Regions from separate parts of the Streptomyces sp. NPDC091209 genome, predicted to be linked through region 1. Evidence: riboswitches for the same ligand, from Rfam matches in the RefSeq annotation. Region 1 holds a riboswitch; each other region holds the start of a gene.
What was found. Region 1 has a riboswitch for cyclic di-AMP ahead of ACIQRL_RS10080 (M23 family metallopeptidase). Riboswitches for the same ligand answer to the same signal wherever they lie in the genome.
Positions count from the first base shown of each region.

Region 1 (3,267 bases):
TCGCGCGAGACCAGGTTGTACTGCGGCTGGAGCGCGACATAGCGCGCGAGACCCTCGCGGTCGGAGAACTCCAGGGACTCCTGGAGCCGCTCCGGCGAGATGTTGGAGGCCGCGATGTGCCGCACCTTGCCGGCCGTCACCAGCTCGTCGAGGGCCCCGATGATCTCGTCGACCGGCACCTCCGGCTTGTCGAAGTGCGTGTAGTAGAGGTCGATGTGGTCGGTGCCCAGGCGGCGCAGCGACGCGTCGGCCGCGGCCTTGATGTTGGCACCGGACAGCCCAGGGTACGCGGGGTGCTGGCTGACCTTGGTGGCGACGACGATGTCCGCGCGGTTGCCTCGGCTCTTCAGCCACTTGCCGATGATGGTCTCGGACTCGCCGCCCTCGTTGCCCTCGATCCACGCCGAGTAGGAGTCGGCCGTGTCGAGGAAGTTGCCGCCGGCGGCCGCGTAGGCGTCGAGCACGGCGAAGGACCGGGTCTCGTCGGCCGTCCAGCCGAAGACGTTGCCGCCGAGGGAGAGCGGGAAGACCTCGAGGTCGGACGAACCGAGCTTGCGAAGAGAAGTCATGTACGGGATCAACGCCCCTGCCGGATGCACGTATTCCGCACTCGTCCCGGCCCGGTCCGCACTCGTCCCGGCCCGGCAGGTGCCCGCAGCGCCCGCACCTGCCTGACCGACGGCCCTGACGTCGGGGGGGTGGACGTCAGGACCGCCGGAGATCAGGGAGGACACGGATCAGGGGTTGAGACCCCTGCTCTGGAGCCACGCCATCGGGTCGATGGGGGTGGCGGCGCCGCCGGGGTGCACTTCGAGGTGCAGGTGCGGCCCGGTGACATTGCCCGTCGCGCCCACGCGCCCGATGACATCGCCCGTGGCGACCTTCTGGCCCACGCTGACGCTGATCGAGGACTGGTGGCAGAACCAGAGTTCCGTACCGTCGTCGAGGGTGAGGATCGTGCGGTAGCCGTACGAGCCGGCCCAGCCGGCCTCGGTGACGGTGCCGCTGTGGATCGCCTTGATGAGCGTGCCGGTGGGCGCCGCGAAGTCGAGTCCCGTGTGGTAGCCGGAGGACCACAGGGCGCCGGCCTCGCCGAAGCGCGAGGTCAGGGTGTACGAGGAGGTCGGCAGCGTGTAGCTCTTGGCGAGCTCGGCGAGGCGCTCGGTCTCGGCCTTCGCCTTGGCCGCCTCCGCCGCCTTCTTCTTCGCCGCGTCGGCCTTGGCCTCGGCGTCGTCCGCCTTCTTCTTCACGACGGCGGACAGGGCGGCCTGCTGCGTGGTGCTGTCGGCGTGCGCCTGCTGCGACTGGGCCTGCTGCATGATCCGGGCGCGCAGCGCCTCGCCGGCGTCCGTCGCGCCCTGGGCCGTGTCGGCGCTGGTCAGGCCTACGCTGGTGAGCGGAGTCGTGGAGCCCTTGGGGGTGCTGGATCCGCCGTGCGAGATCAGGGCTTCGGCGGAGTGGGTGACCGAGGCCAGGTCGGGCAGCGAGATCGAGACGGGCGGCTTGCCCGGCGCGGCGCTGGCGATACCACCGCCACCGACGGCGGCTATGACACCGACGCCGAGAACCGTGGAACTGCGGGCGAGTCCTCCGCCGCGCTGCTTGCCCGTGCGGTGCCGGCCGCGGATCGGAAGAACGGAATCCTCGGTGGGATTCCACTCCTCCCAGGGTCCCTCGTCCTTGCCATGGCCGAAGGCCTGCGCGTCATTCGGCGCGAACGAGGTCGGCTGAGCGGGCCGGTTGGACGCCACGTGGGCGCACTCCTTTCCTTCCTTGCCGCCTACCGGGTTAGCTGACGGGTTCGGAGCAGGAAGGTCTCCTACGCGCGTACGGCCACCGTGCTTCCACGGCGGAAATACGCTCGATTCACCCCAAGTTGTTGGTTCCCCGGTTCCCTTGCGGGATTCGGCGCGTACGCACGGAGCCACCTCTTGTGACGGCTGTAACGACCGCGCTGCGTTATCGAACGTTAATAGACCCAGGCACCGAATTCCAAGATGTTCCGACTGATCATTAACGGCTTTTGGCCAGGACTTTGGGGTCATGAGCGATGAAAGACGGGCGAGTTGGTCCAACCTCGTCGACACGGATTCACTTGACGGTGCATCAGTCGCTATGCGGAGGGACACGGTCCGATCACCGCTCGTGACGATGTCCGAAAAGGCCGCGGGCGTTGTACGCGAAGGGTTTCCCGACCTCTCGGAAATCGCCTCACGGGCACGCGTCAAAAATGCCGGACGGCGAGCAGTGCCATGTCGTCCGTCAATGCGCCGCCCGCATGCCGGCGGACCGCCTCGGAGAGGGCGGCCAGCAGTGCGTCGGGGCCGGGAAAGACCCGTCCGGCGAGCCACGCGGCCGGATCGTAGAACGTTCCGCGCGGATCGCGGGCCTCGGACAGACCGTCCGTGTACAGGAGCAGCGTGGACCCGCGCGGAAAGCGTCCCTGGACCGCCGGGTCGGGCCAGGCGCCCAGTTCGCCCATGCCGAGGGGCAGCGCGAAGGACTCGGCGGCGAGGGTGACGAGCGTGCCGTCGGGATGCAGGAGCAGGGGCGGCGGATGTCCTCGGTTGACGACGCGGACGACGTCCTTGTCGTGCGGAATCTCCGCGAGGACGGCGGTGGTGAACCCCTCGAACGCGTCGATGCTGTCGCGCCGGGTGCCCGCGCGCGTCAGCGCCCGCTCCAGACGCCCCGCGACCGCCTCCAGGGTCGCCTCCTGCTCGGCCGCCTCCCGGAACGCGCCGACCACCACGGCGACGGCCGCCACGGCGGTCATCCCCTTCCCCCGTACGTCGCCGACGACCAGCCGCACGCCGTACGGGGAGTCCTGCACCGCGTACAGGTCCCCGCCGATGAACGCGTCCTCCTGTGCCGCCTCGTAGCGGGCCGCGACATCGAGGCCGTCGATGCGCGCCTCGGGCTCGGGCAGCACGGCGCGCTGCGCGAACTCGGCGATCTCCCGGACGGAGGCGAGCCGTTCGTCGCCGCGCCGGACCAGGATGTTGATGAGGACGGCGAGGACGGCGGCCGTCGTCACCGTGACCGTTTCGGTGACCGCGTCGACCTGCAGGACGATGCCGAGCACGCAGTGGACCACGAGGACCGCGCCGACGGCGAGGACGCCGGTGAGGACGGTGCCGCGCTGCGAGTAGAGCGGCGCGGCGACCAGGGGCGCGGCCGTGAAGAAGGGAGCCGCGGTGTAGTCACCCGGGGTGAAGTAGTCGTAGAAGATCCCGGTGACGATCAGCAGCGCGGGCAGGGCCCGGA
Region 1 covers NZ_JBIVVR010000002.1:680,991-684,257, reverse strand. Annotated here, with positions in the region: gene ACIQRL_RS10085 (aldo/keto reductase) at 1-569, opposite strand, end outside; gene ACIQRL_RS10080 (M23 family metallopeptidase) at 738-1,751, opposite strand; cyclic di-AMP (ydaO/yuaA leader) riboswitch at 1,763-1,921, opposite strand; gene ACIQRL_RS10075 (PP2C family protein-serine/threonine phosphatase) at 2,225-3,267, opposite strand, start outside.

Region 2 (3,267 bases), on a different contig from region 1:
AGGCGCTGCTCGGTGGCGTCGTAGCCGACGAGCTCCGGGCCGATCTGCTCGATGACGGCGAGGACGGCCTTCTCGACACCCTTGCCCTGGTAACGGTTGGGGTCACCGTCGCGAAGCTCGATGGCCTCGAACGCTCCGGTGGAGGCGCCGGACGGAACGGCGGCACGACCCGTGCTGCCGTCGTCGAGGCCGACCTCGACCTCGACCGTGGGGTTGCCTCGGGAGTCCAGGATTTCCCGGGCTACGACGACGTCGATGGACGGCACGAGCATCTCCTTCTGGGATGTGACGCGGGTATGCGGGGCTTGGCAGCCCCGCGGGATGAGCCTATCCGGCCCAGGGGGATCGGCCAGCCGATCGACCACCCCTTGAGCAGAAGTGAGCGTACATATTGTTCCTGAACGGAACAAAAAAAGAAAAGAAAAACCCCGCTCCGGTGCATGCGGGGGAACAAGCACCGGAGCGGGGAGCCCGTGGGGACGGGGGCCCTCACCAGGCCTTCGGCACGAAGGCCCGGCCTGCGAGGGAGCTGCTGTTCAGCCGGGGCGACGCCGCGCACGGCCCGGACCACGGTCGCCCTCCGCCGAAGGCGACCCCGTCGGGCCCGGCGTGCGGCCGCGCTCAGCGGAGGTGCAGCTGCTGGCCCGGGTAGATGAAGTCGGCGTCGGCGACGATGTCCTTGTTCAGCTTGAACAGCTTCTGCCAGCCGCCCTTGACGTGCTTCTTCTCAGCGATCGAGCTGAGGGTGTCACCCTTGACGACCTTGTACTCGCCGTCACCCTTCTTGACCTTCTTGCCGGTCGGGGTGGTGACGGTCTTCTGGGCGGCGGGGCGCTCCGCGGAACGGGAGGCGGCCTGATCCGTCGTACGGGTGGTGGTGGCGCTCTGCGAGCCGCTCGACGACGAGGAGCCGGAGGAGGTCGACGGGGTCGAGGGAGTCGTGGTGCCACCGCTGTACGCGGCGCTCGACAGGCCGGTGCCGCAGGTCGGCCAGGCACCCTTGCCCTGCGCGGCGAGGACCTTCTCACCGATGGCGATCTGCTGCGACTTCGAGGCCTGGTCGGCGGTCGAGGCGTAGGCGGTGCCGCCGTACGCGGCCCAGGTGGAGGACGAGAACTGCAGGCCGCCGTAGTAGCCGTTGCCGGTGTTGATCGACCAGTTGCCGCCGGCCTCGCACTGGGCGACGGCGTCCCACTCGGAGGCGGTGGCGGCGGAGGCGTTGCCGGCCACCATCAGCGGGGCGGCGATGGCGACACCGGTGACACCGGCGAGCGCTGCGACGCGGGTGGCCTTGTTCGGACGACGGTGCTTGCCCTTGCTGGAAAACAGCATGGAGTGATCCCCTCACCGACGCCTGCGAGGTGAGCTGTCGGGTTCGGGCCGGTTGAGTTGCCCGGCCGCGCGCCTTCAGCCCTGTCTCCAGGACGTCCGGCACGCGACTTAACCCCAAGCCGTTCCCGGGTGTCTCTCAACTCCCGGGACCGGCACCTACCTTGGGTCCCCCGCTCCTGCCTACGGCGCATGACGCGACGACTGTTCCCGTACGGCCGCTGGCAGGATTCGGCGTTGCGACCGTCGGAGCCCGCTGTGGCGAGCGGTCACGACCGTAAGCAGTCGATCGGCGGAATATCAAAGACGATCAGGGCTTCTGAGACTCATGTCTCACTCGCACCAAACCGGACATTCCCTAGTGAATCGTGACGCGAACTCCCGCTAGTTCTGCACCGTTTCGGCAATGACGGCAATGCTCCGACCAGGGACGACGAGGCCGGGACCGGCGTCGGCCGACGCACTGTCCGCGACGGACTGGTCGCCATATCCGTCTTCGAGGCCGAGGACGTCGGGAACGTTCCAGAGATTCGTGCTGCCGTACGAGTTGTCGACGGTGTCGCTCGAGGCACTCGGGAGACTCGGAGCGCTCGGAGTGCTCGCCGCGTACCACCCCGTGGCGCTGTCGGCGGGACTGCCGGTCGCGCTCCCGGTGGCGTCTGCGCCGCGATGCCGCCCGGTTCCCGCGCTCGCGGCGTCGGAGGTGCCCGAAGAGGCGCCCTTCTGAGCCGACTTGCCCGACTCGTCACTCTTGCCGGCCGCTTGACCCGAGGCGCTGGGACTCGGCGAGACATCAGGCTTCGCGGCACCGCCGGTCACACCCGAGGAGTCACCCGAATCGGTTGAACCGGTCAAGTTCGACAAAGAGGTCGAGCTGGTCGAAGTAGACAAACCGGCTGAAACGTATGAATCGGCGTCACTTCCGGCGGCCGACGAGCCGCCGACCACGCCGGTGTCGACCGGGACCCCGGCCGAGCCCTCACTGAGCCCGGAGAGCGGTCCACAGGTCGGCCAGGCCGCGAGACCCCGGTCGTCGAGCAGCTTCTCGGCGACGGCTATCTGCTGCGAGCGGCTGGCCTGGTCGGCTCTCGGCGCGTACGCGAGACCGCCGTACGCCTCCCAGTCCGCCTGGTCGAGCTGGAGCCCGCCGTAGTACCCATTGCCCTGGTCGGCACTCCACGCGCCACCGCTCTCGCACTGCGCCACCCGGTCCCAGGTGGTCCCGTCGGCCGCGCTCGCCCCCGACGCGGCGAGCAAGGGGATGACGATGGCCGATCCGGTCACCCCTGCGGCGACGACGAGAGCTGGGGCCTGACGAGGGCGACGGTGACGGCCGTTCCCGGAGAGCATGCGGAAGCCTTTCGCGTGACAACGGGGGAGCAGCGCGGCTCCTGTGAAGTAAGAAGCGCAGGTGCCGCGTTGATGGGTGAAGGTAGCCGCACTCCGTCGCTGGTTACAAGTCGATGCAGTACAGATCACGTGAAGATCACAGATTTGATGGATCGTCACGTTCCGGTAGCCGGAAGGGTGCCCTTTCCGGTATTCGGAAGAACCCCGTCGACAGGCGTTCCGAAGGGTCGGCGATGAACCGATCAAGGACTATTTGACCGGGGTGAACTCCACAGGAAGCGTGCGCAATCCACGCATAATGAGCCCGCCGCGCCAGCGCAAATCGGCCGATTCCCCGGCGAGTTGCAGGTCGGGAAGGCGGTTGAGGAGCGTACCGAGCGCGGTCTGCCCCTCCAGACGGGCCAGCGGGGCGCCCAGGCAGTAGTGGATGCCGTGGCCGTAGCCCAAGTGCTGAAGGTCACGCCGGGCGAGATCGAGGGTGTCCGGCCGCTCGAAGCGTTCGGGGTCGCGGTCCGCGGCGGCGAGGACCACGAGCACGGGGTCGCCGGCCGCGATGTCCTGCCCGCCGATCCGCACGTCCTCGGTCGC
Region 2 covers NZ_JBIVVR010000003.1:533,982-537,248, reverse strand. Annotated here, with positions in the region: gene eno (phosphopyruvate hydratase) at 1-272, opposite strand, end outside; gene ACIQRL_RS12540 (transglycosylase family protein) at 622-1,332, opposite strand; cyclic di-AMP (ydaO/yuaA leader) riboswitch at 1,337-1,530, opposite strand; gene ACIQRL_RS12535 (transglycosylase family protein) at 1,714-2,613, opposite strand; gene ACIQRL_RS12530 (cytochrome P450) at 2,929-3,267, opposite strand, start outside.
Region 2: it holds a riboswitch for cyclic di-AMP, as region 1 does, so the genes downstream of both, ACIQRL_RS12540 (transglycosylase family protein) here and ACIQRL_RS10080 (M23 family metallopeptidase) in region 1, are expected to answer to the same signal.

Region 3 (3,267 bases), on a different contig from region 1:
CCGGTCGCCCATCAGCCGGACGAGGAAGTCCGCGGCGAGCCCGAGCCAGGCGAGCGACGCGAGGACCAGCGCGATCCGGGAGAGGGTCTCGTAGCCGGTCAGGTGCAGCCCGATCGAGATGATGCCGGTGGCCATGACGGCGGTTCCGGCGGCGGGCGACCGCCCCGCCCACCAGGCGCGGAACGAAGCGGTGTCCGGCATGTCCGGTGTATCTGGCATGCGCCCGATGCTAGGGATCTCCGGACCCGTTACCGGTGGGGCACGCGCGTGAGGAGCGCGAAAACACCGGGCACGCGCGCGGGGGGCACGAAAACTCGGGGCACGCGGGCACGGAGCCTCGGTCGCTCCCCGCGCGCGTGCCCCGCGAAGGGCGTCGCTCGTACCCCGGTCTACGCCGGGCGCACCACGCTGTGGATCGCCGAGGTGCCGTCGTAGTAGATCGACTCCTCGCGGACGTACGCTCCCGGCTTCGGCGCGTGGATCATCATGCCGTTGCCGATGTAGAGGCCGACGTGGCTGATGTCGTTGTAGAAGAAGACCAGGTCGCCGGGCTGGGCGTCGGCGAGGGGGACCGTCGTGCCGGCGTTCACCTGGTCATAGGTGACGCGCGGGAGGCTGACGCCGGCGGCCTTCCAGGCGGCCTGGGTCAGGCCCGAGCAGTCGTAGGAGTCCGGGCCGGTGGCGCCCCAGACGTACGGCTTGCCGATCTGTGCGCGAGCGAAGGCGAGCGCCTCGGCCGCCTTCGACGAGGAGCCCGTGGCCGTCGATCCCGTCGCCGATCCGGCAGTCGAACCGGCCGTCGAGCCGGTCGTGGTGCCCGACGACTGCTGCTGGGCGGCCTTCGCGGCGGCGGCCTGCTGCCGTGCCAGCTCCGCCGCCTTGGCCGTGGCCTGCTCCTGCTTCTTCTTCTCGATCGCCGCCAGCCGCGCCTTGTCCTCGGCGTTCAGCTTCGAGAGCAGGCTGCGGGCCTCGCCGAGCTTCCGCTGCACCGCGGCCTTGGACGTCTTGAGCGCCTTCTGCGAGGCGGTCAGCGACTCCAGGCTCTGGGAGGCCTCCGTGCGCTTCTTGGCGGTGGTGGCCTGCTCCGTGATGTAGTCGTCGACGGCCGCCTTCTGGCGGTTCGTCAGGCGGCTCATCAACTGGGTCTGGTCGAAGTAGTCCTGCGGGTTGTCGGCGAGCAGCAGGGTCGCGGTGCTGGGTGCGGCGGCCCCGGTGCGGTACTGCGCCGCGGCGAACGAACCCAGCTCCTCGCGCGCGGTGTTGAGCTTCTCGGTGCGCTGGGCGACGTCGTCGAGGAGGGTGTCGACGCGCTTCCGCTGCTCGGCGGTCTTCTCCCGGCTCGCGTTGTACTTGTCGGTGGCCGTCTCGGCCTGGTGGTAGAGGGCGTCGACCTTCTTCGAGACCTCTACGACGCTGGGCCTGGGTTCGGCCGAGGGGGCGGCGTTCGCCGTCTGGGAGAGCAGGGCCACGGAGGTGAGGGCCGCCGTGGCGAGGGCCGGGGTTCGTATGCCTGCGATGCGCGTACCCGTAGGACGCCCTTTGCGGTGTGACGCCAAGAGAGGCGACTCCTTCCGTCATCCGCCTGCCGAGTTAGCTGTCGGGTTCGGGCGGGTGGTTCCGGAAGGTTGCCCTACGGTCCTTGCCCCACAAGGCGGTTGGACCGATTCACCCCAAGTTCGGTGGGTCCCCGGCTCCGGCGGCCCGTGGGCGTGCCGAACTCGGCGGAGGCCGCTCGGCCCGGCGAGGTTCGCCGGTTGCGGTCGGGCGGCCTTCTGGCACGCTAGCCAACTGCTGTGGCCCGTGTGAAGGTTGATGTGCGATATGCCCGATACATTTTCGTGACCTTTCCCGCACCCTCCGCCTCCCGTGACGCGTTCGGGGTGATTCATCCGCATTGCGGACCCTTGGCCTCGTGTGTCCCATGCCCTGCGTGCCGCGGCCGCTCGGTAGCACCCTCGGGCACACTGACCGTCGCCGATCCGTCGCGCACGGTCACGGTCATGGACCGTGAGGTGCGATGCGGGGAAGCCGGGAGGCCCGGGAAGCCGGGAGCCGGGGAGCCCGGGAGGCCCGGGAGGCTCGGAGGCCCGGAGGCTCGGAGGTCCGGGAAGCCGACCGTGGGGTCGGCCACCGACTCGGAGGGGGAGCCGGAAGCCGGGGAGCCCGGGAGGCCGGAAGCCGGGAGGCCCGGAAGCCGGGAGGCCCGGGAAACCGGAAGCCCGGGAGGCCCGGAGGTCCGGAAGCCGGAGGCCCGGAAGTCGGGAGCCGGGAAACCGGAAGCCCGGGAGGCCCGGAGGTCCGGAAGCCGGAGGCCCGGAAGTCGGGAGCCGGAGGCCCGGAAGTCGGGAGCCGGAAGCCCGGAAGTCGGGAGCCGGAAGCCCGGAAGCCCGGAAGCCGGGAGGCCCGGGAAACCGGAAGCCGGGGAGGCCCGGAGGTCCGGAAGCCGGAGGCCCGGAAGTCGGGAGCCGGTAGCCCGGAAGCCCGGAAGCCGGGAGGCCCGGGAAACCGGAAGCCGGGAGGCCCGGAGGTCCGGTAGCCGGAGGCCCGGAAGCCCGGGAAACCGGGAGGCCCGGGAGCCTGTGCGGCCGGGATTCGTGTCACGAGTTCCGGTCGAGTTCTCGGGGTGGCGGCGGGCTGTCAGTGGGGCGGCCTAGACTCGGAGAGCGATGAGCAGCCTCTTTGACGACAGCTTCCTGGCGAACCTCAAGCCCTCCGCGGCCCACGAGGACGAACACCCCCCGCCGCCCGAGGACGATCACGTACCGGAGCCGGTTCCGGACGATCTGTTCGGCGGGAAGTTCGACATGCCCCCGAGCCGGGACGCGTACTACCGCGACGGCGCTCCCAGGCCGGCCGTGGACCCGGCGGCCCTGCTGGACGGACTGAACGAGAACCAGCGCGCGGCCGTGGTGCACTCCGGCTCCCCGCTGCTCATCGTGGCCGGCGCCGGCTCCGGCAAGACCCGGGTGCTGACCCACCGGATCGCGCATCTGCTCGGCGAGCGCAACGTCCACCCCGGCCAGATCCTCGCGATCACCTTCACGAACAAGGCCGCGGGCGAGATGAAGGAACGCGTCGAGGCGCTCGTGGGCCCGCGCGCCAACGCGATGTGGGTGATGACCTTCCACAGCGCCTGCGTCCGCATCCTGCGCCGCGAGAGCAAGACGCTCGGCTTCACCTCGTCCTTCTCGATCTACGACGCCGCCGACTCCAAGCGTCTGATGGCGCTCGTCTGCCGTGATCTCGACCTCGACCCCAAGCGCTTCC
Region 3 covers NZ_JBIVVR010000020.1:4,007-7,273, reverse strand. Annotated here, with positions in the region: gene ACIQRL_RS37590 (tellurite resistance/C4-dicarboxylate transporter family protein) at 1-219, opposite strand, end outside; gene ACIQRL_RS37585 (NlpC/P60 family protein) at 390-1,556, opposite strand; cyclic di-AMP (ydaO/yuaA leader) riboswitch at 1,564-1,734, opposite strand; gene pcrA (DNA helicase PcrA) at 2,667-3,267, shown strand, end outside.
Region 3: it holds a riboswitch for cyclic di-AMP, as region 1 does, so the genes downstream of both, ACIQRL_RS37585 (NlpC/P60 family protein) here and ACIQRL_RS10080 (M23 family metallopeptidase) in region 1, are expected to answer to the same signal.